Regions from separate parts of the Barnesiella sp. B2-R-119 genome, predicted to be linked through region 4. Evidence: riboswitches for the same ligand, from Rfam matches in the RefSeq annotation. Region 4 holds a riboswitch; each other region holds the start of a gene.
The links. A riboswitch is a leader RNA that binds a small molecule or an ion and turns the genes downstream of it on or off. The one in region 4 is predicted to bind cobalamin.

Region 1: it holds a riboswitch for cobalamin, as region 4 does, so the genes downstream of both, NBH06_RS10855 (leucine-rich repeat protein) here and NBH06_RS11515 (uroporphyrinogen decarboxylase/cobalamine-independent methonine synthase family protein) in region 4, are expected to answer to the same signal.
Region 2: it holds a riboswitch for cobalamin, as region 4 does, so the genes downstream of both, NBH06_RS10840 (TonB-dependent receptor plug domain-containing protein) here and NBH06_RS11515 (uroporphyrinogen decarboxylase/cobalamine-independent methonine synthase family protein) in region 4, are expected to answer to the same signal.
Region 3: it holds a riboswitch for cobalamin, as region 4 does, so the genes downstream of both, NBH06_RS09780 (anaerobic ribonucleoside triphosphate reductase) here and NBH06_RS11515 (uroporphyrinogen decarboxylase/cobalamine-independent methonine synthase family protein) in region 4, are expected to answer to the same signal.

The regions. Positions count from the first base shown of each region.
Region 1 is NZ_JAMOKL010000005.1:123,257-131,488, forward strand. Features, by position in the region: gene NBH06_RS10845 (YncE family protein) at 1-98, shown strand, start outside; gene NBH06_RS10850 (cell surface protein) at 105-1,322, shown strand; cobalamin riboswitch at 1,362-1,562, shown strand; gene NBH06_RS10855 (leucine-rich repeat protein) at 1,702-5,457, shown strand; gene NBH06_RS10860 (DUF5074 domain-containing protein) at 5,536-7,719, shown strand; gene NBH06_RS10865 (DUF4465 domain-containing protein) at 7,748-8,232, shown strand, end outside.
Region 2 is NZ_JAMOKL010000005.1:113,934-122,165, reverse strand. Features, by position in the region: gene NBH06_RS10840 (TonB-dependent receptor plug domain-containing protein) at 1-1,981, opposite strand, end outside; cobalamin riboswitch at 2,088-2,286, opposite strand; gene NBH06_RS10835 (DUF4492 domain-containing protein) at 2,463-2,723, shown strand; gene NBH06_RS10830 (cytochrome ubiquinol oxidase subunit I) at 2,730-4,283, shown strand; gene cydB (cytochrome d ubiquinol oxidase subunit II) at 4,290-5,441, shown strand; gene NBH06_RS10820 (IMPACT family protein) at 5,500-6,102, shown strand; gene NBH06_RS10815 (sugar O-acetyltransferase) at 6,109-6,729, shown strand; gene NBH06_RS10810 (hypothetical protein) at 6,737-8,232, opposite strand, start outside.
Region 3 is NZ_JAMOKL010000004.1:342,128-350,359, forward strand. Features, by position in the region: gene NBH06_RS09760 (DUF3098 domain-containing protein) at 1-203, shown strand, start outside; gene NBH06_RS09765 (undecaprenyl-diphosphate phosphatase) at 230-1,027, shown strand; gene truB (tRNA pseudouridine(55) synthase TruB) at 1,038-1,757, shown strand; gene queA (tRNA preQ1(34) S-adenosylmethionine ribosyltransferase-isomerase QueA) at 1,769-2,818, shown strand; cobalamin riboswitch at 3,635-3,842, shown strand; gene NBH06_RS09780 (anaerobic ribonucleoside triphosphate reductase) at 3,895-6,276, shown strand; gene nrdG (anaerobic ribonucleoside-triphosphate reductase activating protein) at 6,276-6,752, shown strand; gene NBH06_RS09790 (arylsulfatase) at 6,830-8,232, shown strand, end outside.
Region 4 is NZ_JAMOKL010000006.1:103,834-112,065, reverse strand. Features, by position in the region: gene ppdK (pyruvate, phosphate dikinase) at 78-2,792, shown strand; gene NBH06_RS11520 (alkaline phosphatase) at 2,972-4,342, shown strand; cobalamin riboswitch at 4,422-4,623, shown strand; gene NBH06_RS11515 (uroporphyrinogen decarboxylase/cobalamine-independent methonine synthase family protein) at 4,756-5,856, shown strand; gene NBH06_RS11510 (threonine/serine exporter family protein) at 6,121-6,897, shown strand; gene NBH06_RS11505 (threonine/serine exporter family protein) at 6,894-7,409, shown strand; gene NBH06_RS11500 (SGNH/GDSL hydrolase family protein) at 7,535-8,232, shown strand, end outside.

The sequences.
Region 1 (8,232 bases), on a different contig from region 4:
GAAATCTACATTGTTATGGACGGGACGGGATAAGAAAATGGAGCGTTCGTACCGGGGATATTCCGGCGCACATGGCTTTTTTGTATAAAAATAAATAAACCGATATGAAGAAAGTGTGGTATGTTTTGTCGATGGCTTTGATTTTGCTGATAGCCTCTTGTCAGTCCGATAATCCTTCTATGATTACATTAGGGCTTGACGATACGTATGTAGTGGAACGCATGAAGGGCTTGACGTTACACCCGGGATTTACCGGAGAACGATATGAATGGGCCCTTTCTTACGAGTCCGATTCGGTATCTGTCACCGATTCGATTGTGGCGACGACACGCGATTATACGTTTGTAGCGAGTGAAACGGGAACGTATCGGTTGCGATTCCAGATTTATGATGCGGCTAATCCCATAACCCATCTTATGCGTATTGTCGTTCGCAAAGAAGAGGTAGCTTATAGCCCTTATATAACTAAGGTTTATGAATATCGCCCTGCACCGGGACAGTTCGTCAATGAGCTTCCGAAATATACCGAGGGAGATACCGAAGAATCTATGCGGCAGAAAGTCGAAGATTGTTTGGCATACGATGCCCGTACGATGGTCTCGTTGGGTGGCTACGGCGGATATATTGTCGTCGGTTTCGACCATACGATTGTCAATCGGCCGGGAGAATATGATTTTAAAATATTGGGTAATGCATTTTATGCCAATGACAATCCTCGTCCCGATGCCCCGTTGGGAGGTAGCAGCGAACCCGGGATAGTGATGGTCTCGGTCGATACGAACGGGAATGGCATTCCCGATGACGAATGGTACGAGTTGGCCGGTAGCGAATATTATAAAAAGGAGACTTTGAAGAATTATGAAATAACCTACTATCGACCCGATGAAAACAAGGAGCCGGTGACTTGTTCCAATCCGAATATCACGGATTCTACGTATGTCCGGTGGACCGATAATCATGGGAATATAGGATATATATCGCAACTCACTTTCCATAAGCAACCGTATTATCCGCAATGGATTTCGGACAGTTCGATAACTTTCAAAGGGAGCCGGCTTGCCGATAACGCTGTCGATGAGAGTGGAAACGGGAGTTATTATGTCCTTTACGCATACGATTGGGGTTATGCGGATAATCACCCCAACAGTAGCGAAAAGTCCAATTTTAAAATCGATTGGGCGGTGGATAGCGAAGGTAATCCGGTCGATTTACCGGGTGTCGATTTCATAAAAATTTATACGGGAGTGAACCAATTCAACGGTTGGTTGGGCGAATGTTCGACCGAAGTAATGGGTGTTACCGATTTACATATAGAAGAGTGACTATGAGAAAATAGAAAGAAACGAGAGGAAAATAACTTAAAAAAATATAGTGCACACAGGTTCGGCTACTTGAAAAAGGTCCGCCGATTAAAAGGGAATCGGGTGTAAGTCCCGAACAGTCCCGCTGCTGTAAGCTCCATAAAAAGGTCCCGAGAATACTGAAAGCCACTGATTATGACGATTGGGAAGGCCTCGGTTACCGGAGTAAGTCAGAAGACCTGCCGTGTGTATTGTCCGAAAAGCTTGCGAGGTATGAGCTGTGACAAAAAACGCCGGGAAGTCCGGGAAAGTTTTGGAGGCATATAAGTGGTGTATCTTGCAAGTATTGAATGGGAAAGAACTATTTGTTTTTTATTTAATACTTAAAAGTTTAACAAAGATGAGAAAGATTTATGCTTTGATGGTATTGCTGTTTGCGGTTTTACAATTACCTGCACAAGTCCTTGTGCAAGGTCGTCCGCACCCTACGGCAAAGCCGCAGATGGTATCGCCGAGGGCGATTGCCGATGGAACTTTCACGATGGACATGATCGAAAACTGGTCTGGCGAAGGGGCTAACCGCGCTGCGTTCGTCGTACAATGGAATGCCGAGAGTGAAACATCGGCGTTGGTTTGGGGATTCCGTTGGGACGGTGAAGCTACTGGTGAAACGATGGCGCGTGCAATTGCCGCTTCCGACCCTCGTTTTTTCATCATGACCGAAACAGGAACGGCGTATGGTAGCACTGTATCGGGTTTTGGGTACGATGTTAACAAGAGTGGCGATTTTTCTATTACTAAGGACGGAGTAACACTTTCCCCTGATGAGAACGGGGTAATCTTATCTTCGTCGTATGGATATGACGGTTGGACTTGTACCGACCCCGAGGACTATTGGCAATCGGGCTGGTATCAAGGGTATTGGTCTTATTGGCTGAAATCGAGCGATAGCGATCCCTGGGGATACTCCGGGACCGGAATTACGGGCCGTAAATTGACTGACGGTTGTTGGGACGGTTGGAATTTTTCGGTAAACATGTCGTCTCAACCGTGGAAACCTCTTGCGCCGGCTCCTAAAAACGGGCCGACAGCTCCTTCTGTGAAAGTTCAACCCGAAGATGTGACGGTTTCTCCGGGAGAAGCGGTAACTTTTGCCCCTGAGTTCAAAGGCGATAGTTTGTATTTCCAGTGGTACAAAGACGAAGTCTCCATACAAGATGCCGAAGCGTCGTCTTATTCGATCGTTTCGGCGGAAACTTCCGATGCCGGGCGTTATTATTGTGTGGTGAGCAACATGCTCGATACGATTTCTACCGATACGGTTACGCTCGTTGTCGGCGATAAATCGGTAATAGCCGTTCCGGGAGAGGAACCGGGAACTGCCCTCGTGGTGTATGACGATTCGTATGCCTCTTTTTCGGGGATTTTGACGATCCCCCAAACTATCCTGATAGAGGGAGTATCTTACACAGTAGTCGGTATCGACGATATGGCTTTTATGGGGTGTGCTAAATTGACTTCGGTTACTTTTCCTTCGACTTTGAAAACAATCGGCGAAGGGGCATTTTACGGATGCAGCCGTTTGACATCTGTGGAGTTGCCTGCGCAAACGGTTTCGATCGGTAATGAGGCTTTCGGCGATTGTCCTCTTTTGGCAACCCTCTCTTTGGGTGAAGGATTGAAGAGCATAGGTCGCTCGGCCTTCGAGAATTGTATCGCTTTGACCGGTGTAAGTATGCCGGCAGATATGGAATCGATAGGGGCTTTGGCTTTCAAGGGCTGTACGAAGTTGGCTTCGGCTGCTCTGGGGAGCTCTTTGACTTTATTGGGCGATTCGGCTTTCTATGGCTGTTCGGCTTTGCAATCGGTGGAATTGCCGGTTACGGTATCCTCGGTGGGTACTCGTACATTTGCCGGTTGTTCTGCTTTGAATGCTGTCGGGTTAGGAAATGTTTCGGCTGTTGGCGAAGCTGCGTTTAACGGCTGTACCGCTTTGACTGAAATTGCGATACCGAATGGGGTCGAAACGCTCGGCAATTATGCTTTTTACGGTTGCAGTTCTTTGGCGACGGTGACTTTGGGTACACAGGAGCGTTCATCTTCTTCCTTGAAAACAATCGGTGATTATGCATTTGCCGAGACTGCTGTGAAATCGGTCGTATTACCCGACGGAGTGAGTACTCTTGGTAACTATGCCTTTAACAAGTGTGCTTCTCTGGCTACCGTTTCGTTGGGAAATAGTTTGACCGCTATCGGTGATTATGCTTTCAGCGATTGTGAGAAGTTGGAATCCGTAACATTCGGAAGTGCTCTCGAAACTATTGGTGAGCGTGCATTTTTCAAAGTGAAAATTTCTTCTCTTGTTTTGCCTGCTACGGTGAGAACGATAGGTGATTGGGCTTTTTATAATAATCCTTTGACGACCATAACTTTTAACGATGGTTTGCAGTCGATCGGCAGCAGGGCTTTCTATGGTGTATCGGTTCAAACGTTGAATATTCCCAATAGCGTGACCGAATTGGGCGGCTATGCATTTAGCGGTTGCAAGTCGTTGGAAACGGTGACTATCGGGACAGGTGTGACAAAAATAAGTGATTATGCGTTTAATACTTGTTCTGCGTTAACGCAGATATCTTATCCGTCGGTAATCGAAATCGGGGCGAGCGCATTTAAAGGTTGTTCATCGTTAACCGATCTACCTTTGACTGATAAGATTACTTCGCTCGGTAATTCTGTGTTTTCGGGCTGCTCTGCGATCGAGTCGCTTGTTATTCCGAATAGTGTGACCTCGATTGGTAGTTATGCCTTTGAGAAATGCACGAAGTTGACATCGGCGACTTTGGGTACAGGTATAAGCTCTATTCCCGATTATATGTTTAGCAGCTGTTCCGCTTTGACGTCGGTAGTTCTGCCGGAGAATATTACTGGGATCGGCAAATATGCTTTCCAAAGTACGGCCTTTACCGAGTTGCCGCTGACAGCAAGCATTACTGAGATAAAAGATTATGCTTTCAAAAGCTGTACGAAATTAACGTCGGTAGCTATTCCCGATCGGGTTACTAAACTGGGAACTTATGTGTTCCAAAGCTGTACGGGATTGGAATCTGCAAAAATAGGGGGTGGAGTTACTTCTGTGCCGAATTACATGTTCCACGGCTGTACGAATTTGGTTAATGTAGAACTTTCGGAAAAAGTGACTTCTATCGGCAATTCTGCTTTTTATAATTGTAAGGGCTTGAAATCATTGCCGGTTACCGAATCGATAACTTCTATCGGGACGAATGCATTTTACGGTTGTACAAGTCTTACTTCGGTAAATCTTTCCGATAAAGTAACCTCTTTGGGAGCTTCGGCATTCTATGGCTGTTCCAGTTTGACAGAAGCTGTTTTGGGAACAGGGATAACTACGTTGGGATCGAGTTTGTTCCGCAATGATGCTAAGTTAAAGAAAGTAGTTGCCAATGGCAAAATAGCTTCGGTTTCCACTTATACGTTTAATGGTTGTTCTTCTTTGGAACGTATCTATATTAACAATACACCGCCGACCGGTGCAAGTTCCAATACATTTACCAAAGTGCCGATAACCTGCCGGATTTATGTCCCTGCCCAAACTTGTCAATTCTATGCCCAGACCACCTATTGGAAGGATTTCGTAATCATGCCGTGGTTAGATGAATTGGAAATAGTATCGACTACTCCGTCGATGAGTTTCGATGGTGGGGAAGCGTTGGACGTTAAACCCGATACGAAAACTTTCGTGATAGAGTTTAATCGGACTGTCGTTAATACCGATAGCGTTTCGGCCATGTTGATACGTAGCGGATTCCCTGTCGAAGATCAGGAGTTGACCGTTTCGTACTCCGGTAACGAAGTGACCGTAATTCGTGAAGGAGAAGATTTGCCGAACGATCCTTATTACTACTTGGTATTGACAACGTCGGATAAACAGTTTAGCATATTGTTCAAGGTAACGACGGCTACCGGTATCGATGAACCGGTTGTCGAAAAGGAGGTGCGTTTGCGTGAATATTATTCGGTGGACGGGAAACTTTTGCCTCGACCCGTGCAAGGTATCAATATTGTGAAAACTGTGTATGAGGACGGTTCGATCGAAGTTTCGAAAGTTTATGTAAAACCAGAAGATTGTAGGCGATAAGTCTATGATTGTGAAATAGTAAAACGAAGATGTTCCCGGAGTTTCGGCTCCGGGACATCTTTCCAAAAAAATAGAAAGATGAGAAAATATTTACTTCTTTTTTTAGCTTTTTTCGGCAGTTGGTCTATGCCGGTCCGTGCCGTTTCCTTTTCGGATATAAATTATTGGATAGGAGAAGGGAATGTCGAAGCCATGTTAGTCATCGCTTGGAACGACGGGAAAACGCCCGGAGCGTTGGCGTGGGGCTATAAAGGGGAGGAGGAAACTACAATCGTGGAAATGTTGAACGATGTGGTGAAAACGGATCCTCGTTTGTTTTCTCTGATGCGTCGGCAAGGTGGTTACACGGTCGATGGATTGGGTTTCGACCTGAATGGAGAGAATACCGTTGCATTGGTTGTCGGCGGCGATACGACCTATCCTAAGTATAATGCTACGGGACAGTTTACAGCGACTCCGAACAATTACAAAAAATGGGAGTGTGTCGACAAAGAGGACCACTGGAATTCGCCTTCGGTCTCGGAAGATGGAGCATGGCATTGTTTGGCTCGAAGCGAAAGCGGAAACGAGGCTGAGACCGAAATCAATAAAATGCCGATACAAAATCGATATACCTATATATTTTATTACGATAAATCCGGTAGCGATACACCGGATTATGCCAATGCCGTAGCGGTAGAATCATATATACAGGAAGCTGTCGATTATTCGCAAGGGATATTTTTTGTCAATGAAGATTGGTATGGCTGGGATAACGGAACCATTAATTTCCTGACGAATGATGGCCGAATGTTTTACCGGGTATTCCGTCGGGAGAATCCCGATGAGAAGTTGGGTGTCACAACGCAGTTCGGAACGATTTACGGTGAAAAATTCTTTTTGATTTCCAAACAGGCGAAGTCGACCGAAGAAGAATCGACAGGGGGGCGACTGGTCGTGGCCGATGCCTTGTCGTTGGAAAAGATAGTGGCTTTTGATCAAATAGGCGGCGGTGACGGCCGTTCCTTTTTGGGTGTAGATGAGAAGACGGGATATATAGGAAGTTCATCGGGAATTTTTGTTTTCGATATTGAAAACATGAAGGTCGGCGATGTGATAGAAGGGACCTCGAATGACGAAGGTCTTTATTCGGGTCAGATAGGTTCTATGGTTCGAGCCGGTAAATATGTCTTTGCTGCGAAGCAATCGGAGGGCGTATTGGTGATCGATGCCGAAAACCACACCTTACAAACTACTATCGACCTTCCGTCTATCGCGACACTTGTGTTGGGGCGAGACGGAAATATTTGGGCTGCCGATGGGAATGCGTTGGTTAGAATAAATCCGGTTTCGTTCGAAACTTGGGCTCGGCCGTTACCTTCCGGTTGTCGGGTCGCCGATACATGGGGGGCATGGAATGCCGGGAGTTTATGCGCAGCATATAAATCTAACCTTCTTTATTTTGCCGATGAAAGTAAAAATAAAGTCGTATGCTATAATATAGATACCGATGAATTGAATGCATCGTTTTTTACTTTGCCCGATCAAGACGGGGAGTATGTGCAGATGTTCTATGGCGCGGGTTTGAGAGTGGACCCGCAGACCGATAATGTCGTGGTAATTTCTACGGAATCGGGTTATCTGTCCCATTACATGAACAATTGGATTCACATAGTGGACGGGACGAATGGCGAGCTGTTGAATACGTTACTTCCTGAGAAATACTATTGGTTCCCGGCTATGCCGGTATTCCCCGATAATGAATATCCGGTTATCTCTATTTCCGATAATTTGTCGGTGGGTAGTTCTCCTGTAAAAATTTCGCTATTAGAGAGTGTTTCCGATGCCGATAATCTTTCTGCGGCGATCGTTTCGACAGTCAAGGTAGAAGACCCCTCTATTCTTTCTGCCCGAATCGAGGGATATGATTTGATTCTTTCCGGCGAGAAATTGGGCGATACGAGTTTCACGTTAGCGGTCAATTCGAATGGGCGGGTAGAGACAAAAATGGTTTCGGTACATGTAACCGAAGTTAGTGGAATCGAGGAGGCAGAAAGTTTGAAAATCGTAGCTTCTCCTAATCCTGTCAGGGATATTCTGACGGTGAGAGCTTGTGTTGGCGCAGAATTGACCGTATTCGATCTTCGAGGTGTAGCTGTTTATCGCGATACGATGGTCGAGTCGGAGTCTCGTTTGAATGTATCTTCTTTACCGGCAGGTATTTATGTGTTGTCGGTGTGTGCAAACGATAGAACTGAGTATATTCGAATAATCAAACAATAAATATTAACTAATTAAATTTTTTTTTGACATGAGAAAAATATTACTTGTTTTTGCCGTTTGTGTATGCAGTGCGGTTTTTGCGGAAAACATCGTTTTAGATTTGTCGAATCCGGGAGACTTCCCTATCGAGTATGATGAGACTGGGTTGTGGGCAGATGTTTTTAATAATGATGCGATTGTTTATTCACAAGAATTTATGTTTTCGCACGCTTCTCCTTATTCCAATTATTCAAATGGATTCTTTGCCAGCAAGGTAACTGCCATATCGGCATCGGCAGGTACCGATGATCAATGGGGCTGTATGGCTAAGGGAGGCTTTGCCGGTGAGGGAACTCCCTATTTAGGGGCATATTGGGATGCCTATACCGAATCGACCTCCGATGCGAAGACTTGCGAGGTATACACTTCCGCTCCATATTATGCCGTAGGGTGTTATGTATGCAACAACCCTTATGTCTATTATGCTATTGAGAAGGGGAATCCATATTCGACTAAATTCGAGCAGGGAGATTG
Region 2 (8,232 bases), on a different contig from region 4:
CAAATCGATAGTTACGCATGGGCATAGGATAATTAAGAACGACGTCGTATGCCTGATCAAACACATTATTAACCTCGGCCGTCACTTTCAGGTTCACCGATTTTATCCGAAACGATTTCACCAAAGATATATCGCTCGTGTACCACGGCTGCACATAATTATATTCGATATTTTCTTGCTGATTGTACCGTTCCCCTACATATACGAAACTATAATTCAAACTCCAATCGTCATAGCTCAAATTCAATATGGCCGATCCGCTATGCCAGGGTATATACGGAATCTGGTCGCGGTAATAGTTATCCCGAGGACTGGTTATATCTATCGCTTCTTGATAGGTGTATTGCACCTTCGTCATTAAACTTATTGCGTACGGCAAACGGAAAGTTGCCGTAGCCTGAACGTCGACACCCCGGATATCGACTTTACCGAGATTGAGCATAGTCCACCGGAACTGCTGTCCTTTGGGATAGGCGATAATCTTGTCGGAAACGAGGTTATAATAAACATCGGCCCCTGCATGAAACCCCGAAAGGAAACCCGTTTTCGGAGCGACAGCATAAGTAAATCCCACATTGTATTGCGTAGCGCTCTCGGGCTTCAACACCGAGTTACCCATATCGGCATAGTACAAGTCATTGAAGGTGGGCATGCGATATATCTGTTTATAAAAAGCGCGAAACACCCAATTGTATTTTTTAAACGGTTGATAAGAAAGAAATACCGCCGGAGTCACTTTACTTTTATTAGGCGCTTTTACTTGTCCCGATGCTTTCTCATCGACCAAAGTCGCCAAAACACTGGCCTGCATTTTCAAACGGTCGGCAAGAGAAAAAGCCGTTGCCGCCGAAATCCAGTGCGTGTACCGGTCGGCCGACATGTACTCCGACAAACCGTTCCACTGCATGTCGTATGCCACCGAGACGTCCCAATTTCTGAATATCGAATACTTATTGGCTACCGATACATAAACCTCTCGTTGTTTATACTGGTTGTCGACTCGCATCAGCTTATCGTCGTTATTCATATAATGGGTATAATCGAAAGCATACTTGGCATTCACCTTAATCCCATATTTGCGGGTAATATCCTGTTGATAGACACCCTGCACGAAAGAATTCCGGTCCCACAAACGCTCTCCGTTGCGCCACACGTTATTGACGATAGCCCCCGGAATCCCCCGCTCGGAACTATAATGATAAACATAGGTTTTCCAATAACCGTTGGGCAAGTAACCTTGCAATCCTCCTTCGAACCGAACGGCATCGATGTCTCCGTTTTTACGGGTAGCCGTGGTATCGTATGCCGTCTCTCCCGAAGGAGTCACCCGCCGGTAACGGAATTTATATTTCCCGCTCGAATTGATCCACTCGCTATTGAATGTCATGCTGACCGTCTCGCTAAGTTTATATTCAAACAAAACCGAAGGATTCAGCAAATCGAATGACCCGGCCTTCACAGATGCTTTCAAATGCGATTTTTCTCCCGGTTTAAATTTAGGGCGACGTGTCGTCAAATAGATAGAGCCCGCCGAACCGAACTCCCGAGCAGACTGGAATATCTCGCTTTTTTGACCGTTATACAACGATATTTCCTCTATATTTTCAAGCGAAAACTTGCCCAAATCCACTTGTCCGTTCTGAGCATTTCCCAACTGAATTCCATTATAATAAACACCCATGTGGTTTGTACCCATGCTGCGAATGTTGACAGTTTTCAATCCTCCCACGCCACCGTAGTCCTTAATTTGCAAACCGGAAAAATAACGTATGGCATCGGCGACCGAAAAACTATTCAACGCTTTCAGTTCCTTTCCGGTGAGCTTCTGCGAAGGAATCACTTCGTTATACCGATTGGCGGTAACCATTACCTCTCCCAATGTCTGTATCGAGTCAAGAGAAGAAGAATCGGCATTCGCTTGTCCCACACCGCAAAGCAGCGACACCATCATACCCCACACACATCGATAAAAAGTCTTCATCGGCCTATCCTTTCATAAACAGCCTTCGGGTATAATGCCTAAAAATCCATGCAAACAAGCGGCTTTATATTTACTCCGCAGATTCACAAGCTCTACCCCACGAAAGCTAATGACAAACAGCATGGCAGGTCTTCTGACTTACTCCGGTAACCGAGGCCTTCCCAATCGTCATAATCAGTGGCTTTCAGTATTCTCGGAACCTTTTTTGGAGTTCACAGCAGCGGGACTGTTCGGGATTCACACCCGATTCCCTTTTCATTCTACACCCCGACCGGGGCTTTGAAACCAATGCGTTGCAAAGGTAACATAAATTATCGACTCCTTTCTATTTTTTATTAAAAATATTCCAAACCAAACATACAATCCAATCGTTACTTCAAAAAAATAGAAATTTATTTTATCCGAAAAATAATGTGTACAAATTTGTATTAATCATAAATTTTACCGAATATTGTGAACATATTCGTTGAAGATAATACGCATGGAGGAAAACAAGATTTTGAAAAACAATAGTATCCCTCTGAAAATCTGGCGATTTTATATGGAAGGATTTCGAAACATGACCTTAGGTAAAACTCTTTGGGCAATTATCCTCATCAAGTTGTTCATCATGTTTTTTATCTTGCGGTTATTCTTTTTCCCCAATATCTTGCAACAGAAATACGATACCGACGAGGAGAGAGCCAACCAAGTCATCGAGAATCTCATTACTCCGAATAATCCTAAAAATCAACAATCATAAGTAACCATGAACGATCTTTTTTCCCTTGTAGATTGGTCGAGAGCACAATTTGCACTCACCGCCATTTACCACTGGCTATTTGTTCCCCTTACATTGGGACTGGGAGTAATCGTGGGTATAATGGAAACCATTTATTACCGTACCGGCGACGAACGGTGGAAAACGATTACCAAGTATTGGATGACCCTTTTCGGAGTCAATTTTGCAATCGGAGTAGCAACGGGTATTATCCTCGAATTTCAGTTCGGCACGAACTGGTCGAATTATAGCTGGTTCGTAGGCGATATTTTCGGAGCTCCCCTTGCCATAGAAGGAATTATGGCCTTTTTTATGGAAGCGACTTTCATCGCAGTCATGTTTTTCGGCTGGAACAAAGTCAGCAAAAGATTCCATTTGGCCTCTACATGGCTCACGGCAATAGGCGCTACCATATCGGCTCTTTGGATATTGGTGGCCAATTCATGGATGCAATACCCTGTGGGTATGAAATTCGACCCGGAAACTGCACGAAACGTTATGGACGATTTCTGGGCACTGGTACTCTCACCCGTCGCTGTCAACAAATTTTTCCATGCCGTCTCGTCCGGCTGGGTATTGGGCGGTATATTCGTAGTGGGGGTAAGCGCTTGGTATCTGATTAAAAACCGGGAGAATTTCTTAGCCCGTAACAGCATTCGTGTGGGAGCTTGGGTAGGATTGATAGGCACGCTCATCGTAGCCTACACGGGCGACGGTTCCGCTTATCAGGTCGCAGACAAGCAGCCTATGAAACTGGCGGCTATGGAAGGAGTTTACAACGGTAAAAACGGACAAGAACTCATCGCTTTCGGGATACTCAATCCCGACAAGAAATACGACAACGACGAGAAAGAATTTCTTTTCGACATACCCATACCCAAACTGTTATCCATCTTGGCGACCCGGGAAATTGACGGATTCGTTCCCGGAATCAACGATATTATTAACGGAGGTTACGTCGACAAAAATCTGAAAGGAGAGGAAATCATCGCTCTTTCCGCCCAAGAAAAGATGGAGCGAGGCCGTTTAGCCATCGCAGCTCTCGCCGACTTCAACGCCGCCCGAAAGGATAACGACACAGAGGCCATGAACGAAGCCAAAACAAGGTTAGAGGCAAACTATGAATATTTCGGTTACGGATATATCGACTCGGTAGAACAGCTCATTCCACATGTGCCGTTCGTATTCTATTCGTTCCACATCATGATTATTTTAGGAGGCTATTTCCTCTTATTCTTTATTTTCATTTTGGTACTATCCTATAAAGAGAAATTGCAAAATTTGAAATGGGTGCTATGGATTGCCGTTCTAACGATTCCTCTCGGATATGTCTGCTTGGAGTCAGGCTGGATCGTAGCGGAAATGGGACGCCAACCGTGGGTAATACAAGATATCATGCCTACCTTCGCAGCGATCTCTAACATCGAAGTGGCCTCGGTGCAAACGACATTCTGGATGTTTACCGTACTGTTTACCGTACTGTTGATCGCCGAAGTAGGCATCATGTTGAAACAAATAAAAAAAGGAACCGAACAAAAATAAAAAACTATGGAACTGAATGAATTATTTTACCAGAACTACTGGTGGTTTCTTATATCGCTGTTAGGCGCATTATTGGTATTCCTGTTGTTCGTACAAGGCGGTCAATCCCTATTGGCAGTCATGGGTAGAACCGAAACCGAGAAAAGCATGATGGTGAATTCCTTAGGCCGCAAATGGGAATTTACGTTCACCACCCTCGTCGTATTCGGAGGAGCGTTCTTCGCCTCGTTTCCTCTATTTTATTCGACCAGTTTCGGCGGAGCCTATTGGTTATGGATGGCCATACTGTTCAGCTTTATCATACAAGCCGTATCATACGAATACCGTTCAAAGAGCGGGAATTTCCTCGGGAAAAAGACCTACGACACCTTTCTTTTAATCAATGGTATCGTCGGTCCCGTATTATTAGGTATAGCCGTAGGCTCGTTTTTTACAGGGTCGGACTTTATCGTCGACAAAGGGAACTTGACAACCATAGGCTCTCCGGTTATCAGCAGTTGGACAAACGATTGGCACGGGTTGGAAGCTATTCTCGATGTCCGTAATCTCTTGCTCGGATTTACTGTTCTATTTCTTGCCCGTACGCAAGGAGCCTTATATTTCATGAACAATATCAAGAACGACAGCATTTTCGAGAAATCCCGGAAACAAGTATTATTCAACGGCGTTTTATTCGTTATTCTCTTCCTGTCGTTCGTTACAGCGACCCTGTTGGCCGACGGCTATGAAGTAGCTACCGATTCGGGCATTATCGCCGTTCGTCCCTACAAATATTTCTTCAATTTCGTGGAAATGCCGTGGGTCGCTATTCTGTTTTTGACAGGAGTCGTTTTGGTGTTATACGCCCTTATCCGTTCCGTTTTCGGTCAACACTTCACAAAAGGAATCTGGTTTTCGGGCATAGGAACGATCTTAGTAGTTCTCAGTCTGTTTTTCATCGCCGGATATAACCATACGGCTTATTATCCCTCGTCCGTAGACATGCAAAGCTCACTGACGATTTACAACAGTTCTTCCAGCTTGTTCACCTTGAAAACCATGAGTATAGTATCGTTACTTATCCCATTTGTTCTCGCCTATATCGTTTACGTCTGGCGAGCTATGGATGCCAAGCCTATCACTGCCCAAGAAATGGAAAGCAACGAACACAAATATTGACACTTGCGTATTCGCAGAAAAGAGCTTACTTTTGTTCGTTAAAGTAAGCTCTTTTTTTATGGACGATACCTACCTCACCATATCGCGCACCTCGGAAGGAATTTATAAAGAAAAGATGAGTAAATTCCTTGCATTCGCCATACCGGTTTCATCGGTGGAAGACGTCAAAAAGCAACTCGAAAAATATCAAAAGGAGTATTACGATGCTCGTCATGTCTGCTGGGCGTATATGCTCGGGCCCCAACGAGCCGATTTTCGCTCGAACGATAACGGAGAACCTTCGGGAACGGCCGGAAAACCTATCCTCGGACAAATCAATTCGGCGGGACTAACCGATATTCTCATTGTCGTCGTCCGATACTTCGGTGGAATAAAATTAGGCACGAGCGGACTAATCGTCGCCTATCGCGAAGCCGCCTCCGAAGCCATTGCCGCGAACGAAATAATCGAACGGCAAGTCGAAGACGAGGTACATTTCGGATTCGAATACCCTCTGATGAACGAAGTTATGCGTATCGTCAAGGAAGAAGGACCCACCATCGTATCTCAAATATTCGATATGGATTGCGAGATGACCCTACGCATACGCCGTTCGCTGATGGACAATTTAAAAAAACGTTTATCCAAAGTAGACGGAGTTCATTTTATAAATGAAGAATAAACAAATATGACAGAAAAAGAGAAAATGGAAAAGGGGGAATTGTATGATGCCGTAATCCCCGAACTAATCGAACAATTGCTATCTACCCGAGATAAAATTTTTGAACTCAATCATCTGAGGCCCTCTCAATTAGAAGAAAGAGAAAAACTCATTCGGGAAATCATCGGTACTACACCCGAAAAATTCATAATCATATCGCCTTTCTTTTGCGACTATGGGCATAACATTCACTTGGGCAAAAATTTCTTTGCCAACTACAATTGCGTTATGCTCGACGAGGCTCCCATCACCATAGGCGACAACGTGTTCATCGCCCCCAACGTGAGCTTCTATACGGCAGGTCACCCCTCCGATGTCGAGCGACGAAACGAATGGCTCGAATACGCATGGCCTATTACGGTCGGGAATAACGTATGGATCTGCGGAGGAGTTACCATCACTCCGGGTGTAACCATAGGAGACAATAGTATCATTGCTGCCGGGAGTGTCGTCACAAACGATATTCCGTCCAACGTCATCGCCGGAGGAAATCCTTGTCGGGTTATACGCACCATAACCGAGAAAGACAAGCTCCGGTCATTCAGTTGGGAAGAAAAAAAAGCAAAAAAACAAGTTAAACCCGCATGACGGAAACTCATTCGTCTTGCCCCTCGTACCGATTATTATCGCTCCACTTTAATTGAAACGAAGGACGGAGCGATAATATCCACGGCTGGTCGGTTTCAAAATCGAAATCCGTCCTATTCATATAAATAGGACAAGGAATATCGAGCTTGTCTTTCATTTCCGTATCGGGGAATAATTTATATGGAATCGAACGCCGTTCCAATTTATCGAGAAACGAGTAGTTCCGGGTATACAGCTTCGCCTCTCCCGGCGAAGACTCCATCTTTTCCAACACATAATCTATCGTTTCCTTATACACGATATTCTTGACCGCTAAGCCAGACAAACAGATAAAAATGTCGGCAGAAAGCAATGAAAGAATCAGTATATGCAGTCCACGGGAGAAACGGGTTTTCAACCCGAACCGTTCGGCATAAAACAGCATAACGAACGGGAATAGATAGAAAAAGGCGACATATCGAGCCCACCACCCCGACGGAAGAATAACCAATGAGACGAGCAACCCGACAAGAACCGACAGATACCAACGCATACGACGAATATGCCCCGTACAAACGAACAAAACGATAGACAACAAAATCGCTTCGAAAAAGAATATACCGAATCCTCCGATTCGAACATCAGACGCGACCGATGATAAAATATCGATTTTAGAAATCCCGAACACATGTATGTCTTCGGACAGCATATCGTCGGAAGGATTAGAAGCCACCGATATTAAAGCCGCCTCGGCATTAGATTTTCCTCGTATCGCCGGCAATACCTGACAATCCATAATATCGACTTTACCATTCCCCGAAAGAGGATAAACAGGAGAACCGTGCTCTTTCCAATTAGTCAGATAGGGATTGTATGCACCAACACCAATCCCTGACAAAACAACGACCGCACATACCGCAGTCAATCGAAAGGAATGTTTATAACGGCTTTTTCTCAACAATGCAAAGAAACAGATTCCTCCCCACAACACGACCCAAAAGAAAATATTGAATTTTATCGCTGGAATAAAGAACAATAACAATAAGTCGATATGCAAAGCCCTTTGTATCCCTTTCACAAAAAAGAGATACATGTTAATAAGAAAAATAACCAAAAGCGTATAAAGGGTCCAATCTATATAATAGGTACACATCTGATTAATCACGACCGGATTGAGAGCAACCACCAAAGCAATCCATATGCATAAATATTTATTCATCGTCGGCAAACAATAACATAAGAATAAATAGATATATACTATGGAAGAAAATACGAACCATAAATTCAATGCTTTACCGGCATCCAGATTCCCCATACAGGAAACAATCGTAGCTGCGATTGTTTCGATTCCTCTTGGATAATGCTCTACCCATAAAACAGTATACCCATCGATAGGAGTAGGGCTGCACGCAGAAGAATAGATCGGGTTCCACCCGTTCACCAACTCCCGAATCGTACAAGCATGATACCATTGACCGTCGAACGACCGATCGTAAATACAAGCGGATAACCCAAGAGTAACCG
Region 3 (8,232 bases), on a different contig from region 4:
CCCTCGGCAAGACTAATATTATACTTATAGCTGTGGCGTTCGTTGTGATCGTCGTCGGTTTCCTGCTTATGCTGGGGCCCGGTACTACACCGGAGGCCTATAACCCCGATATATTTAGTTTCCGTCGTATCGTGTTGGCGCCCGGTATAGCTTTTGCAGGTTTCGTTTTCATGGTCTATGCGATCATGCGTAATTCGAAATAATATCGTTAATTTTCATTGATCACATTATGACTTGGTTAGAATCTCTTATATTGGGCCTCGTGCAAGGGCTCACCGAATATCTGCCGGTAAGTAGCAGCGGACACCTCGAAATCGCGAATGCATTGTTCGGTATACAAGGTGAAGAAAACCTCACTTTTGCCGTGTTGGTGCATACGGCGACAGTATGTAGTACGATTGTTGTGCTATGGAAGGAAGTGGAGATTTTGTTTCGTGGACTTTTCCGTTTTACGTGGAATAGCGAAACGAAATATCTGGCAAAAATAGCTTTGTCCATGATACCGGTAGGTATCGTAGGGCTGTTTCTGAAAGACTATGTAGAATCGTTTTTTGGCAACGGTTTGTTATTGGTCGGCATCATGTTGCTGGTAACTGCGGCGTTGTTGACATTCGCTTATTATGCCCGGCCTCGGGTGAAAGAAGATATATCTTATCGAGATGCATTCATCATCGGTCTCTCGCAGGCGGTAGCCGTTTTACCCGGACTTTCGCGTTCCGGTACGACTATTGCGACCGGACTCATGCTGGGAAACAAAAAAGAACAGGTGGCCCGATTCTCGTTTCTTATGGTGATTATTCCTATTTTGGGCGAGGCTCTTCTTGATTTGATGAAAGGAGGGTTTTCTCCTGCGGAGTCGGGATTGTCCGTACCGGTGATGATTATCGGATTTCTTGCCGCATTCGTGTCGGGGTGTTTGGCGTGTAAGTGGATGCTCCGTTTAGTCAATAATGGCAAATTAGTGTATTTTGCTATCTATTGTGTGGCGATGGGAGCTTGTGCTATAATTTATTCGCTTGTTCACTAATATCGCCGATATGGACTTTAACGAAGGCGAAATCATATATATCGATAAACCGCTTCATTGGACTTCGTTCGATGTGGTCAAGCGCATACGGGTGCGTATACTCCGCCGCATCAAACAAAAAAAATTGAAGGTGGGGCATGCGGGAACTCTCGATCCGTTGGCTACGGGCGTGATGATTATATGCACGGGACGAGCGACGAAACGGATAGAAGAATTTCAATATCAGACCAAAGAATATATAGCGACTTTGCGTCTGGGAGCGACGACACCGTCGTTCGATTTGGAAACAGAGATAGATGGCGTTTATCCCCATGAACATATCACCCGTGAAAGTGTAGAGCGAACTTTACCTCGATTTGTCGGTTCGATTATGCAGATACCGCCCTCTTATTCGGCTTGTAAAGTCGATGGCCGCCGGGCATACGATATGGCCCGTAAAGGGCAGGCGGTCGACTTGAAGCCCAAAGAATTGGTTATCGACGAAATAGAGTTGCTTTCTTGCGAATTGCCCGAAATCAAAATCAGGGTCGTGTGCAGCAAGGGAACTTATATTCGGGCTTTGGCTCGTGACATCGGAGAGGCGCTCGGTAGTGGAGCCCACCTTGTGGGATTGATCCGTACACGAGTGGGCGACGTGACTCTTGCCGATTGCCTTTCGGTCGAACAGGTCGCCGACATGATAGACCATATAGACGTGGAACCCGTTTTGGAAGAAGAGAAAAAAGAATAATAATTAAAGATATGAAACTGTCCCAATTTAAATTCAAACTACCTGAAGAGCAAATCGCTCAATATCCAGCTAAAAACCGTGATGAATCCCGGTTGATGGTAATCGACCGGAAGACGGGGAAAATAGAACATCGCATTTTTAAGGAAATTATCGAATACTTCGACGAGAAAGACGTGTTCGTGTTTAACGACACCAAAGTTTTTCCGGCTCGTCTTTACGGCAATAAGGAAAAAACAGGAGCTAAGATAGAGGTTTTTCTGTTACGGGAATTGAACGAAGAGAATCGGTTGTGGGACGTTTTGGTAGAGCCGGCTCGTAAGATTCGTATCGGAAATAAACTCTATTTCGGCGACGACGATTCTATGGTGGCCGAAGTAATCGACAATACGACTTCGCGAGGGCGCACGTTACGATTCCTTTACGACGGTTCCCACGATGAGTTTAAGGAAGCTCTTTACAAGTTGGGAGAAATGCCGTTGCCCTCCTATATAGCCCGTCCGGTAGAAGAGATGGATGCCGATCGGTATCAGAATATTTTTGCTCGTAACGAAGGTGCTGTTGTCACTCCGGCCGCCGGTCTGCATTTCAGCCGTGAGCTGTTGAAACGAATGGAAATTAAAGGAATCGATTACGGGTTCCTCACCCTTCATTCCGGCTTGGGTAATTTTCGTGAAATCGATGTCGAGGACCTCACGAAACACAAGATGGATTCCGAGCAGATGAGAGTGACTCCCGAATTGGTGGAACTCGTGAACCATGCTAAGGACGAGGGTCGTAAAGTGTGTGCCGTGGGTACATCGGTGATGCGAGGGATAGAAAGTGCTGTAAGTACGGGGGGACACATGAAAACGTATGACGGTTGGACCAATAAGTTTATTTTCCCTCCTTACGATTTCACTGTGGCAACCAATTTGGTGACGAACTTTCACATGCCCCTTTCCACTATGCTTATGATGGTAGCTGCGTTCGGTGGTTATGACATCGTTTTGGAGGCATACGGATCGGCATTGAAAGAAGGTTATCGTTTCGGGGCTTATGGCGATGCCATGCTCATTTTGTAAAATCGATTGGGTACTTTTATAATAGGGAGGAATAGCGTTTTCTACGTATTCCTCCTTTTGTTTTCGATGAACGTCCTTAGATTCCGACAGTATCTACTGAACCGCCTTTTACGGTTCAGCCGAAAATCCGTAGGGTAGGCATGAATTTTAGCGATGAACCACTTGTCAACAAACACATTCCGGACTTTTCGGTGAAAGGTTGATTCTTGCTTAAATTTCTATACAAAGTGTACTCCTCCTCTGTGTTTTGCACAGCAAAATATAGGGGAGGTGTCCGAAGGACGGAGGGGTTGAAAAAACGCAGCAAGGGGAACGGATTGGGCTGCAATCTCCTCCCCTGCCGTGTCCCGTAGTATTACGGGGTACTATGTTAGCCATATAGAGGAGACACCGAAGAAACAATAGTTTCTAAGGAGAGGGGTTGGAAAGATGGCATATAGTATTTTTGTAGTATTACTCCCTCTGTCACTACGTGCCACTTTGCCTATATTTTACATGGCAAAACGCAGGGGGAGAAGGGCGGGCTTTTCACTTTATGGTTGTGCAAAAGGGCAATTCCCTTAGATTTCCTACTGAGCCGATATTCTCACTGATTATCGACCTCGCTTGTAATAGTAAGAAAACCGACAAGTAAAGTTGAGAGACTCTATGAAAACACTATCTTTTCGGGCAGTTTCAGAAAAAATAAAAGTGCTATATTGATGGGCAATAATTCCCTGTTTTGGGAAACTTTCTTGATAAAATAATTCTAAAAGTTTTCCAAAACAGGAAACTTTTGTGTGTAGATTTGTTGTTTTCTTGGAAAGAATTTATGTACCTTTACACTCGCATTTCGGTTCGGTTGTCGCTGTGAGGCACAATCGATAAAAAGGGAATCGGGTGAGAATCCCGGACAGTCCCGCTGCTGTAATTCCTGCAAAAGTCCGTTGACACAGGCCACTGATAAAGAATCTGTTTCTGAATATCGGGAAGGCGTTTTCGGATTGGGAAAAGTCAGAAGACCTGCCGAAGTGGGAGAGAAGCAAATGAACGTTCGAGGAGGCGTTCGCAGTATCGAATCTTTAATAACAATCAGCATGGACTATGCATGTATTACCATTACGAAACGTGATGGATCCAAAGAGAACTTCTCGATTGAGAAAATCGAGCGGGCTATCGCTAAGGCCTATCGTGCCGACGGTATGAACGACGACGAGACCTCTATTAAACAAGTTACGGCCGAGGTTGCCGCTGCCATTGATAGGGAGAATATCTCGGTAGAGGAGATTCAGGATTTGGTAGAGCGCAAATTGATGATGCGCAATCCCTCGGTAGCGAAGAAATTTATCATTTATCGGGAGTGGCGTACCAAGGAACGTGAAAAGCGCACATCGATGAAGCAGGTGATGGACGGTATCGTGGCGGTCGAGAAGAACGACGTAAACCTGAGCAATGCCAATATGTCGTCTCATACACCGGCAGGGCAAATGATGACATTCGCCTCGGAGGTCACGAAAGATTATGCCTATAAATATTTGGTCGGGGTTCGTTATGGACGGGCACACCGGGAAGGCGACATACACATTCACGACCTCGATTACTATCCCACCAAGACGACCACTTGCGTACAATATGATTTGGAGGACATCTTCAACCGGGGATTCCATACCAAGAACGGTACGGTGCGTACGCCGCAGTCCATACAGAGTTATGCCACGTTGGCCACCATCGTTTTCCAGACCAACCAAAATGAGCAACACGGCGGGCAATCCATTCCGGCTTTCGACCATTTTATGGCGCCGGGCGTCTTGAAGAGTTTCCGCAAGCATCTCGAAAACGGGGTGGGCTTTATTTGTCGTTTGCACGGAATGGAAGATATGCCGGCGTTGAAAGATTTGTTTCGGAAAGAAATCGTTTCGATCGATATGACCGAAGAACAGAAAGCCGCTTTGGGCGAGCGTTTGAAAGAGATAGGGGTGAGCGTCTCTGCTGCCGAACTCGATACCGCTTGGCGACAAAGTTACGAGATGACTCGTAAAGATACGCATCAAGCTATGGAGGGGTTGGTTCACAATCTCAATACCATGCACTCTCGTGGAGGTAATCAAGTGGTGTTCAGTTCGATAAATTACGGGACGGACACTTCGGCCGAAGGCCGTATGGTCATGCGGGAGTTGCTTTCGGCGACTGTCGAGGGGCTTGGTAGCGGTGAAGTCCCGGTATTCCCCATACAGATATTTAAGGTAAAAGACGGTGTCTCTTACACCGATGAGGATTACGATGCCGCGATGGCCGATTTCGAGGGTGCGATGGCGGGAAAAATCAAATTCAAGGCGCCTAATTTCGACCTGTTGCTCGAAGCCTGTCGCACGACTTCTACTTCGCTTTTCCCCAATTTCCTCTTTTTAGATACCGAATACAACAAAAACGACCTTTGGAAAGCCGATGATCCCGACCGTTTTCGTTACGAAGTGGCGACGATGGGATGCCGTACGAGGGTCTTCGAGAATTTACACGGTGTTAAAAGTTCGTGGGGGCGGGGTAATCTCTCCTTTACTTCGATGAATATGCCCCGGTTGGCAATAGAGGCCCGGCGGGAGGCTGAGGAGTTGCACCCCGATGGCGACAAGCATGCTATTCGTCGGGAAGCCCGTATTCTATTTTTGGAGAAAGTGCGCAGTGTGGCATCGATGATTGCCGAGCAGCTCTACGAGCGTTATGAATATCAGCGCAAAGCGCTTGCCCGTCAGTTCCCGTTTATGATGGGCAACGACGTTTGGAAAGGTGGTGGCAAGCTACAACCCAACGACGAGGTGGGCGATGTCATCGATAGCGGGACATTGGGTATCGGGTTCATCGGCGGGCACAATGCGATGTGTGCTATTTACGGCGAAGGCCATGCTCATAACCAAGAGGCATGGAACACACTCTATGATGCCATACGAGTGATGAACAATGTTGTCGAGGAGTACAAGACCCGCTACAATCTCAATTACTCGGTTTTGGCTACTCCGGCCGAAGGGCTTTCGGGACGTTTCACTCGTATGGACCGCAAACGTTACGGTGTTATTCCGGGCGTGACCGATCGGGACTACTACGTAAATTCGTTCCATATCGATGTGAAAGAACCAGTGGGTATTGTAGAGAAAATCAAGAAAGAAGCCCCTTTTCATGCTATCACGAAAGGTGGGCACATTACCTATGTCGAGCTCGACGGCGAAGCGAAAAAGAATGTCTCTGTCATTCTCAAAATCGTGAAAGTGATGCACGACGAAGGAATCGGTTACGGGTCGATCAACCACCCGGTAGATACCTGTCGTTCGTGCGGTTACCGAGGTGTCATCTATACGCAATGTCCGGTTTGCAAGAGTGAGAATATATCGCGCATGCGACGAATTACAGGTTACCTCACTGGAAGCCTCGAATCGTGGAATTCCGCTAAGCAGGCCGAAGAGCGTGACCGTGTGAAACACAAATAATGGAACCGCTTCATATCATCAATGTTTACCCCGAGACTATCTCCGACGGTTTCGGGGTACGCTATGCCATCTATCTGGCCGGTTGTACCCATCATTGCCGGAGATGCCACAATCCCGGCAGTTGGAGTCCGGTGGCCGGCGAGCCGCTCACGGAGCTTATTCTCTCCCGTATCGTCGCCGAGATAAACGACAATCCCATTCTCGATGGAATCACCATTTCGGGCGGCGACCCTTTCTACAACCCTTTTGCGTTGTTGGCTCTGCTCCGTCGCCTCAAAGAGGAAACTCACAAAAACGTCTGGTGTTACACCGGCTATACCTACGAGTCCCTGTTAAAAGACGAGACCCGCCGTCCCTGTCTCGACTATATCGACACCCTTGTCGATGGTCCGTTCGTCCAATCGCTCTTTGATCCGGCTCTCTCTTTCCGGGGCAGCAGTAATCAACGGATATTGCATTTGTCGGAATACCGGTAGAGTTTTCCGAGGTTTTATTGTTTTTGACTTGTGGAAATCATATTTTTGTATCGTTTGTGTGATAATAAACGATAATTATGAATGCCTTGACTAACCTGAAATGCACATTGGCTCTCTCTGCCGGATTTTGCTCCTCATTTGCGAATGCACAAAAACAGCCCCATATTATATTGATTATGACCGACCAACAGCGGGGCGATGCTGTGGGGTGTATGGGAAATGAGTTTGTCATTACCCCTCATTTGGACAAACTTGCCAACGAAGGAACTTTGTTCATGAATGCCTATTCGTCTTGTCCCAGCAGCACGCCCGCCCGTGCCGGATTGTTGACCGGAATGTCGCCGTGGCATCACGGAATGTTAGGATATGGACGGGTAGCGCCGAAGTATGAGTACGAGATGCCTCAAATGTTGAAAGATGCCGGTTATTACACCTTTGGTATCGGGAAAATGCATTGGTATCCCCAGCGGGTGAAACACGGATTTGACGGAACGTTGTTAGATGAGAGCGGTCGCAGGCAAGACCCCCATTTTACCAGTGATTATCGACAGTGGTTTCAGGTGCAAGCTCCCGGGAAGAATCCCGATGCAACAGGCATTTGGTGGAACGATCACGGTGCTGAGGTTTACAAATTAGATGAAAAACTACATCCCACGTACTGGACCGGCGAAATGGCTTGCAATCTCATCAGCCATTATGACCCCGAAAGCCGTCCTTTGTTCCTCAAAGTGTCTTTTGCCCGTCCTCACAGTCCGTATGATCCGCCGCAACGTTTTCTGGATATGTATGATAACGTCGATGTTCCCGACCCGGCGATAGGAGATTGGTGCGGTAGATACGCAAAGCGGTTGAATCCCGAAGAGGCTGCCTCGGATGCCCCTTACGGAAATTTCGGTAATGAATATGTCCGTAATTCCAAGCGACACTATTATGCCAATATTACTTTTATCGACGAACAAATTGGGCGTATCGTTCAAGCATTGAAAGACAAAGGTATGTATGACAATGCTCTCATCTTTTTCGTATCGGATCACGGCGATATGATGGGCGACCACTATCATTGGAGAAAGACTTATCCCTATGAGGGCTCGGTTCATGTTCCCTGTATCGCGAAGTGGCCGGCAAATGTCGGTGGGGTTGCTGAGAAAATAGATAATCCGGTGGAATTGCGCGATGTTTTACCTACCTTCTTGGATATAGCCGGGGCAACCGTCCCTGCCGATATGGACGGACGCCCTCTTTTACCGCTGGCCAAAGGAACCGATACCGGGTGGCGAGAATATATCGATTTGGAACATGCCACTTGTTATAGTCGTGACAACTACTGGTGTGCGTTGACCGATGGGAAAATAAAGTATGTATGGCGTTTCTACACGGGGCAGGAAGAATTGTTTGACCTTGTCGCAGATCCGCAGGAACTCCACAATGCCGTTAACGATAAAGAGTACAAGGAACGGTTGGAAGAACTGCGTGTCCGAAT
Region 4 (8,232 bases):
CAAGATTTTCCGAATGGGTCACAAAGTCGAATAAAGGAAACAATATTTAATACAAAATATCATATACTTATTTATTTATGAAAAGAGTTTATACTTTTGGCAACGGCAAAGCAGAAGGCCGTGCCGACATGAAAAACCTGCTGGGCGGTAAAGGAGCCAACTTGGCGGAAATGAACTTAATTGGAGTTCCTGTTCCCCCCGGATTCACAATCACTACCGAAGTTTGTACCACATACACTCAGCAAGGGAAGGAAGCTGTTGTAAAAGAAATCAAAGGCGATGTAGAAAAGGCTATCGCTCATATCGAAAGCCTCACGGGCACGAAATTCGGAGATGCCTCGAATCCGCTATTGGTATCGGTTCGTTCGGGAGCTCGTGTTTCCATGCCCGGTATGATGGACACAGTATTGAACTTAGGTATGAACGACGACGCCGTAGAAGCCATTGCTAAAAAATCGGGAAATGCGCGGTTTGCATGGGATTCCTATCGCCGATTCGTACAGATGTACGGCGATGTCGTACTGGGTATGAAGCCTAAAACGAAAGAAGACATCGATCCATTCGAAGAAGTGATGGACAAAGTCAAAGAGGCCAAAGGTATAAAGAGTGATACCGAACTCCAAGTAGAAGACCTCAAAGAATTAGTAAAACTCTTTAAAGCCGCCGTTAAAGAAAATACGGGAAAAGATTTTCCTGCTTCTCCCTGGGAACAATTATGGGGAGCTATCTGTGCTGTATTCGATAGCTGGATGAACGAACGCGCCATTCTCTACCGTCGTATGAACCAGATTCCCGAAGAATGGGGTACTGCCGTAAACGTACAAGCTATGGTATTCGGCAATATGGGAAATACCTCGGCTACCGGTGTAGCATTCACCCGTGACGCTGCTACCGGCGAAGATATCTTTAACGGAGAGTACCTCATCAATGCACAAGGAGAAGACGTAGTTGCCGGTGTACGCACCCCCCAACAAATCACACTCGAAGGATCTCGCCGCTGGGCTGCATTGCAAGGTATATCGGAAGAAGAACGCGCAACCAAATATCCTTCTCTCGAAGAGGCTATGCCCGAATGTGCAAAAGCACTTATCGAAACTCAACAAAAACTCGAAGACTACTTCAAAGATATGCAAGACCTCGAATTCACCATTCAAGATGGCAAATTGTGGTTATTGCAAACTCGTAACGGAAAGCGCACCGGAGCCGCTATGGTAAAAATCGCCATGGATATGCTCCGCGCAGGAATCATCGACGAAAAAACTGCCTTGAAACGCATGGAGGCTCAAAAACTCGATGAACTATTGCACCCCGTATTCGACAAGGATGCCATCAAACGCGTTAAAGTCGTAGCCAAAGGACTTCCTGCCTCGCCGGGTGCAGCAACCGGACAAATCGTATTCTTCGCCGACGACGCAGAGGCGTGGGCCGAAAAACGGAAAAAAGTAATCATGGTACGTATCGAAACCTCTCCCGAAGATTTGCGAGGCATGAGCGTGGCGCAAGGCATCCTTACTGCTCGTGGCGGTATGACTTCCCACGCAGCCGTAGTTGCCCGTGGTATGGGTAAATGCTGTGTATCGGGAGCCGGTGAAATAAAAGTCGATTATAAAGCCCGTACGGTAGAAATGGGCGGAAAAGTCTACAAAGAAGGCGATTGGATCTCTTTGAATGGTTCCACCGGAGATGTTTACGACGGACAAGTTCCTACCGTAGACGCCGATATGAGCGGGGATTTCGCAGCCATTATGAATTTGGCTGAAAAATATACCCGAGTAGACGTACGCACCAACGCAGATACTCCGCGCGATGCAGCGGTAGCCCGCAAATTCGGAGCAAAAGGTATCGGATTATGCCGTACAGAACACATGTTCTTCGAAGGCGACCGTATCAAAGCCATGCGCGAAATGATTCTGTCGAAAGACGAAGAGGGACGTCGCCACGCACTCGACAAACTGTTGCCCATGCAACGCGGCGACTTCGAAGGAATATTCGAAGCTATGGACGGTCTGGGTGTAACCATTCGTCTGCTCGATCCTCCTCTACACGAATTCGTACCGCATCAATTGGCCACTCAAAAAGAATTGGCAGAAGAGATGGGAATGAGCATCGACGAAGTAAAATTAGCTTGCGATGCTTTGGAAGAATTTAACCCCATGTTAGGTCACCGCGGTTGCCGGTTAGGTTGTACCTATCCCGAAATAACCGAAATGCAGGCCCGAGCCATTATCGAAGCTGCTTTGAACGTAAAAGCAAAAGGTATCGACGTTCACCCCGAAATCATGGTTCCCCTCGTAGGTGTTGTAGAAGAATTGAGAATGCAAGCCGAAGTTATCCACCGTACCGCTGCACAAGTATTCGAAGAACGCGGCGACACGGTTGCCTACAAAGTAGGTACGATGATCGAGGTTCCCCGTGCAGCCGTTACGGCCGATCAAATTGCCGAAGTTGCCGACTTCTTCTCATTCGGCACGAACGATTTGACTCAAATGACATTCGGCTATTCTCGCGATGATGCCGGTAAATTCTTAAAGATTTACAAAGAAAAAGGCATCCTCAAAACCGATCCGTTCGAAGTTCTCGACCAAAAAGGTGTAGGGCAACTCGTACGCATGGGCGTGGAAAAAGGCCGTTCCACCAAACCGTCGCTCAAAGTCGGTATTTGCGGTGAGCATGGTGGTGAACCTTCATCTGTGAAATTCTGTGCCAAACTCGGTATGAACTACGTATCTTGCAGTCCTTACCGTGTACCTATCGCACGTGTGGCTGCGGCGCAGGCTGCTATCGAAGATTAAAAAGTCCTTTGATAACTCTATAAAAAAGGCTAACATTATCTGTTAGCCTTTTTTATATCCCTTCAATATCGACCCTTTCATACGATATGTAATCAAAAATTCATACCAAGAGAAGTCCGGTTCTCCTGTTTTTAAGTACCTTTGTTTCATCAAGTAAAACGGATTGAAATACAAACACGATGAAAAAAACACTACTCTTTATTAGCCTTTTAATCCTTTCCGTCTTATTAACACAAGCCACTCGGCCCAAATATGTATTCTATATCATCGGCGATGGAATGGGCATAAATCAAGTTAACGGTACTGAAATGTTTTACGGGGAACTGACCAGTAAGACAGGACCCTTACCGCTATTGTTTTCGAAATTCCCTTATACGACTTTTGTAAGCACATACTCTGCCAATCGAGGAGTAACAGACTCGGCAGCAGCTGGTACGGCATTGGCCTGCGGTGAAAAGACCAACAACAATACGATCGGTGTGGATGCAGACAGTCTACCTATATATAGTATAGCGGTGGCAGCACAAAAGAAAAACATACCTGTTGGAATTATTACCAGCGGAGAAATAGACGATGCCACTCCCGCCGCTTTTTTCGCTCACCAAATAAACCGTAATAACCGTTACGAAATAGGAGTCGATATGCTCGCCGCCGGATTTGATTTCTATGCAGGAGATAAATTTACACAACCGTCGCCAGAAGGAAAAAAATCTCTATACGATATGATTCCGAAAGCCAACTATACATTGGCTCTCGGCATACAAGAATACAATCGCCAATCACAGGTAGCCTCCAAAATGATTTTATTTCCCCAAAAAGACTTCCCTTACGCCATAGACCGTGAACCGGGAGATATTTGTTTAGCCGATCTCACCCGATGTGCAATAGACTTTCTGCAACAAAAAGGAAATGGTTTCTTTTTAATGATAGAGGGCTCCAAAATAGATTGGGCAGGACACTCCCGTGACGGAGCTACCAATTTCAGAGAAATAAAAGATTTGGAAGAATCGGTAAAATTGGCTTATGATTTTTATAGAAAGTATCCCGATGAAACCCTCATTATCGTTACAGCCGACCACGAAACCGGAGGCGTAGTATTAGGCAACGGAAATTACTCACTCAACCTACAAGCACTCCAATATCAAACAATGAGTGGAATAGCATTTACAAAAGAAATAGAAAATCTGCGTAAACAAAACACCGAAATTTCATGGGAAACTATACAAAAAGCCCTATCCCATGCCTTTGGCTTTTGGAGCAAACTCGACTTATCCCCCAAACAAGAAGCACATCTTAAAAAAATTTACGAAGAAACTATACACAACCAACAAGGGGACTTGATAAAATCTCTATATGAAAACAATGAACCGATAGCCGAAGCCGCCAAAACGATTCTCAACGAAATAGCCGAAATCACATGGTCTTGCAGTTCTCACACAGCGGGTTATGTCCCGCTCTATGCGATTGGGTTAGGAGCAGAAAACTTTCAAGGGAAACTCGACAATACCGATGTGCCCTTACTAATAGCCCGAATTGCCGGCTACGAATAATACAAAGACTAAGAAAAGAAAGCCTATCTATATATAAGATTTTTTAGAAAAAACATTGTAAAATAAAATAAAGGAAATAACTTTGTCCCTTGTAATCGGTTTGCTTTTATCGCGTTCGATAAAGCAATGAAAAGGGAATCGGGTGCAAATCCCGAACAGACCCGCTGCTGTGTAGTTCGATAGATTTTAGACAAACAACTACAATGCCACTAATCCAATGTGATTGGGAAGGCGTCTAAAATAGAACAAGTCAGAAGACCTGCCGGTTACATAATAAAATTTATCTCTTCGCGGATTAGGAGATAAAACGAATACTTTTCCGATAGAAATTTTTTGCGAAAGCAAAAAAATACACCATGTTATAGAAACACGCTTTTCTATAACATAGTTTATATATGTAAAATGATGCAGTTATGAGAAGAATGATTCCTTACAGTGTGGATATAACTGGGAATTTTGTTTATTCACCGCAATTAATCGAAGCACGCAAACAAGTTCAAGAAGGATTTCTAAATGCAGCACAATTACTGGAAATCGAAAATAAAGAAATCCAACACATTGTCGACACATGCAAACAGATAGGTTTAAAATGCGTTACCGATGGAGATTATAGATCAAACGGATACACGGATTTTTTTCATCATCTTCAAAACATTTCCAGGCACGAAACAGAACCAAACGATACGTCAGAAGAAAATGATAAATCTGTTATATGCGGGAAAATAGACTTCGACAATCATTTTTTATCGACGCCACCTGTCACAGAGCACTTTACCTATTTGACCGGAATTATCGGAGGCGACATGTATGCAAAAGCTCTACTACCGTCCCCAATGACTTTATTAGCCGAATTAATCCGTCCTGAGAACCGTCTTAATACAGGAAGATATTATCCCGACATCGAAGTGCTCTCCCATGATATTGCACAGACCTACCAAAAAGTAATTAGAGAATTTTACAATATGGGATGCCGATTCCTACAATTCAGCGACTATACTTGGAACTTAACGGGAGGCTGCGATATTCAACAAATATCCGAAGCAAATAATACCGACCTCGCATCTCTGTCTACCGTACTTGCTCGTTTGACCGAACTCTGCTTAAACGACAAGCCCGACGATATGTGCATATCCTTACAATTCGACGAGAAATGGTGGAATACCCGAGATCGAGAAAAAATAGCAGAAATACTACTCTCTACGCAAGCGAATGCCATAGCTTTCGACTTCGGTAATAGGGAAAATGAAAATATAGACTTTTCCATCTTGAAACATTGTCAAAGCAAAGACGTTATATTAGGGCTTGTATCGACTTCAAGCAGCCAACCGATATCTACCAGCACTATCACTCATCATATCGAAAACGCTGCACGCCTTCTACCATTGGAGTCTCTTCATCTCAGTTGTCAAGGCAATTTCAGGAATTTATCGGGAAACAGCTCGATTTCAGAACAAGAAATGTGGAACAAAATAGCGACAATGAAAAATATTGCAAAAACCGTTTGGGGAGAATAGAACGGGCTTCCCGGTTTTTCTACCTTTATATATGCAAAAAGTCTACCCCCCCACGAATTTGCGATTGAATCGAAAATAGAGTATGGTTCGACATGAAAAACAAATATATTTGTTTTATCCTGCTCTTATCTTTCACTATCTTTGTACAGTATGCGAAAATAGGATGCGGTTCTGCATAGTCAAGTCGGAAATGCAATTTCCGCTTGCCTTTGCACTCACCTTTCACTATCTTTGCACGTCGAAAAATCAGTCAATACAACAAAGGTGAACAGTATACACGAAGAACTTAAAGCCGTATCGCAGTTCCTTTCGGAATATGCTACATGTCTCATGGCTTCGGGAGTACATACGTCGAGAATTGTACGCAATACAGCCCGTATAGCCGAATCGTTCGGTTTTGAAGCACACATGACCTTATTTCACAAAACAATCATAATGACTTTGCGGAATAAGGAAAATACCCATGTATACAGTATGGTAAACACAGCAAAAGCCGGCGCTATAAACTTCGAAATCAATTCCGATTTGAGCGCTCTCAGTTGGGAAGCCTACGATAACCATCTCCCTCTCGACCAGCTATGGGAAAAATATCATGCCATTACAAGCAAACCTCGATTAAATGCATGGCTGGTATGGGTATTAGTGGGATTCGCTAATGCATCTTTCTGCCGGTTATTCAGTGGAGACTGGATCGCCGTTGCAGCGGTTTTTGTTGCGACTCTTGTCGGATTTCGCATCAAACAAGTATTAGGGAAACATCATATCAATCACTACTTTATATTTACAATATCGGCGTTTGTCGCTTCTTTAATAGCCTCGGTAACTATGTGGCAGCAATGGGGAAACACACCGGATATAGCTATCGGTGCTAGTGTACTCTATTTGATTCCCGGTGTTCCATTAATCAATGGGATTATCGACATTATCGAAGGTCATGTATTGGCAGGAACAGCACGACTCATCAATGCGTTTTTACTAATTATTTGTATTGCATTTGGAATGGCTATCACATTATTGATGATGGGAGGAAAACTATTATGACAGAATGGCAATTCATAGGTTCCGTAGCTGCCGATGCCATCGGTGCAGCCATAGCGGCAATCGGTTTTTCGGTTATATCCAATCCTCCTCGTCGAGTTATTCCGTGTACAGCCATACTCGCTGCTATCGGCCACAGCATACGATTCGTACTACTGCAATACGCCGGATTAGATTTAGCCTCGGCATCATTCATCGCAGCATTTTCTATCGGGCTTCTCAGCCATTTTTCTGCCTACAAGCTCTTCTGCCCGGCCACGGTACTCTACATACCGGCATTGTTACCGATGATACCGGGAATGTATGCCTATCGCACTGTATTTTCTCTTATCAAATTCCTTCAAAGCAGTAATAACGATAACGAAGCAATCCATTACCTTTTGGAGATTTTCAAAAACGGTATAACGACAGTCTCTGTTTTATTCGCATTAGCTGTCGGAGCAACTATACCTATATTCATTTTTTACAAACGAGCCTTCACGATGACGAGGGCCTCACGTCGAATCAAGAAATAAGCCGAAACATATTTTTTTTGTTATATTAATATCATACTTTATTAAAATAGTACTTTATTTATATAAGTACACGCCCGTATCTTTGTGGATAAATATTATTTATTAATTAAACCATGAAGACGGATATGAAAAAAACAATCCTCAGTACATTATGCTTCTTACTGGTTTCTTGCTTTATGTTTTTTACCGATGCAGGAACCAGAATTGTCGTATTAGGCTCATCGACAGCAGCCGGAGCAGGCGTCTCCGACTCCAATAGAGCTTGGGTAAATCAGTATCGCACCTACCTGCAATCGATAGACCCTACCAACACGGTTACCAATCTGGCCAAAGGTGGTTATACCACATGTGCAATCATGCCGACCGGAACCAATCCCTACAACACGGGAAACCATATTCTCGAAGTCGATACAGAAAGAAATATTACCAAAGCGCTCAGCCTGTCGCCGAACGCGATCATTATCAACATGCCCACCAACGATGTATCGAACGGTATTCCTGTCGCTACGCAAATGAAACATTTCGCCACTATCATAGATTTGGCGAAAGCTGCTGGTGTAAAAGTTTGGATTACCACTTCACAGCCCCATAATTTCGGGGAAAAGTATGATGGTCCATACAGCGAAGAACATCAACCCGACATTTGGAAGCAAGCAGCAAGAGATCAATTCAAAGAACTGACAGATAGTATATTGAATAAATATGGCGAATACGCACTCGACTTCTACACTCCCATAGCGACCGAAGACGGATATAGCTTTATACGCCCCGAATACGATTCAGGTGACGGTGTGCATTTGAATGATGCCGCTCATGACATTTT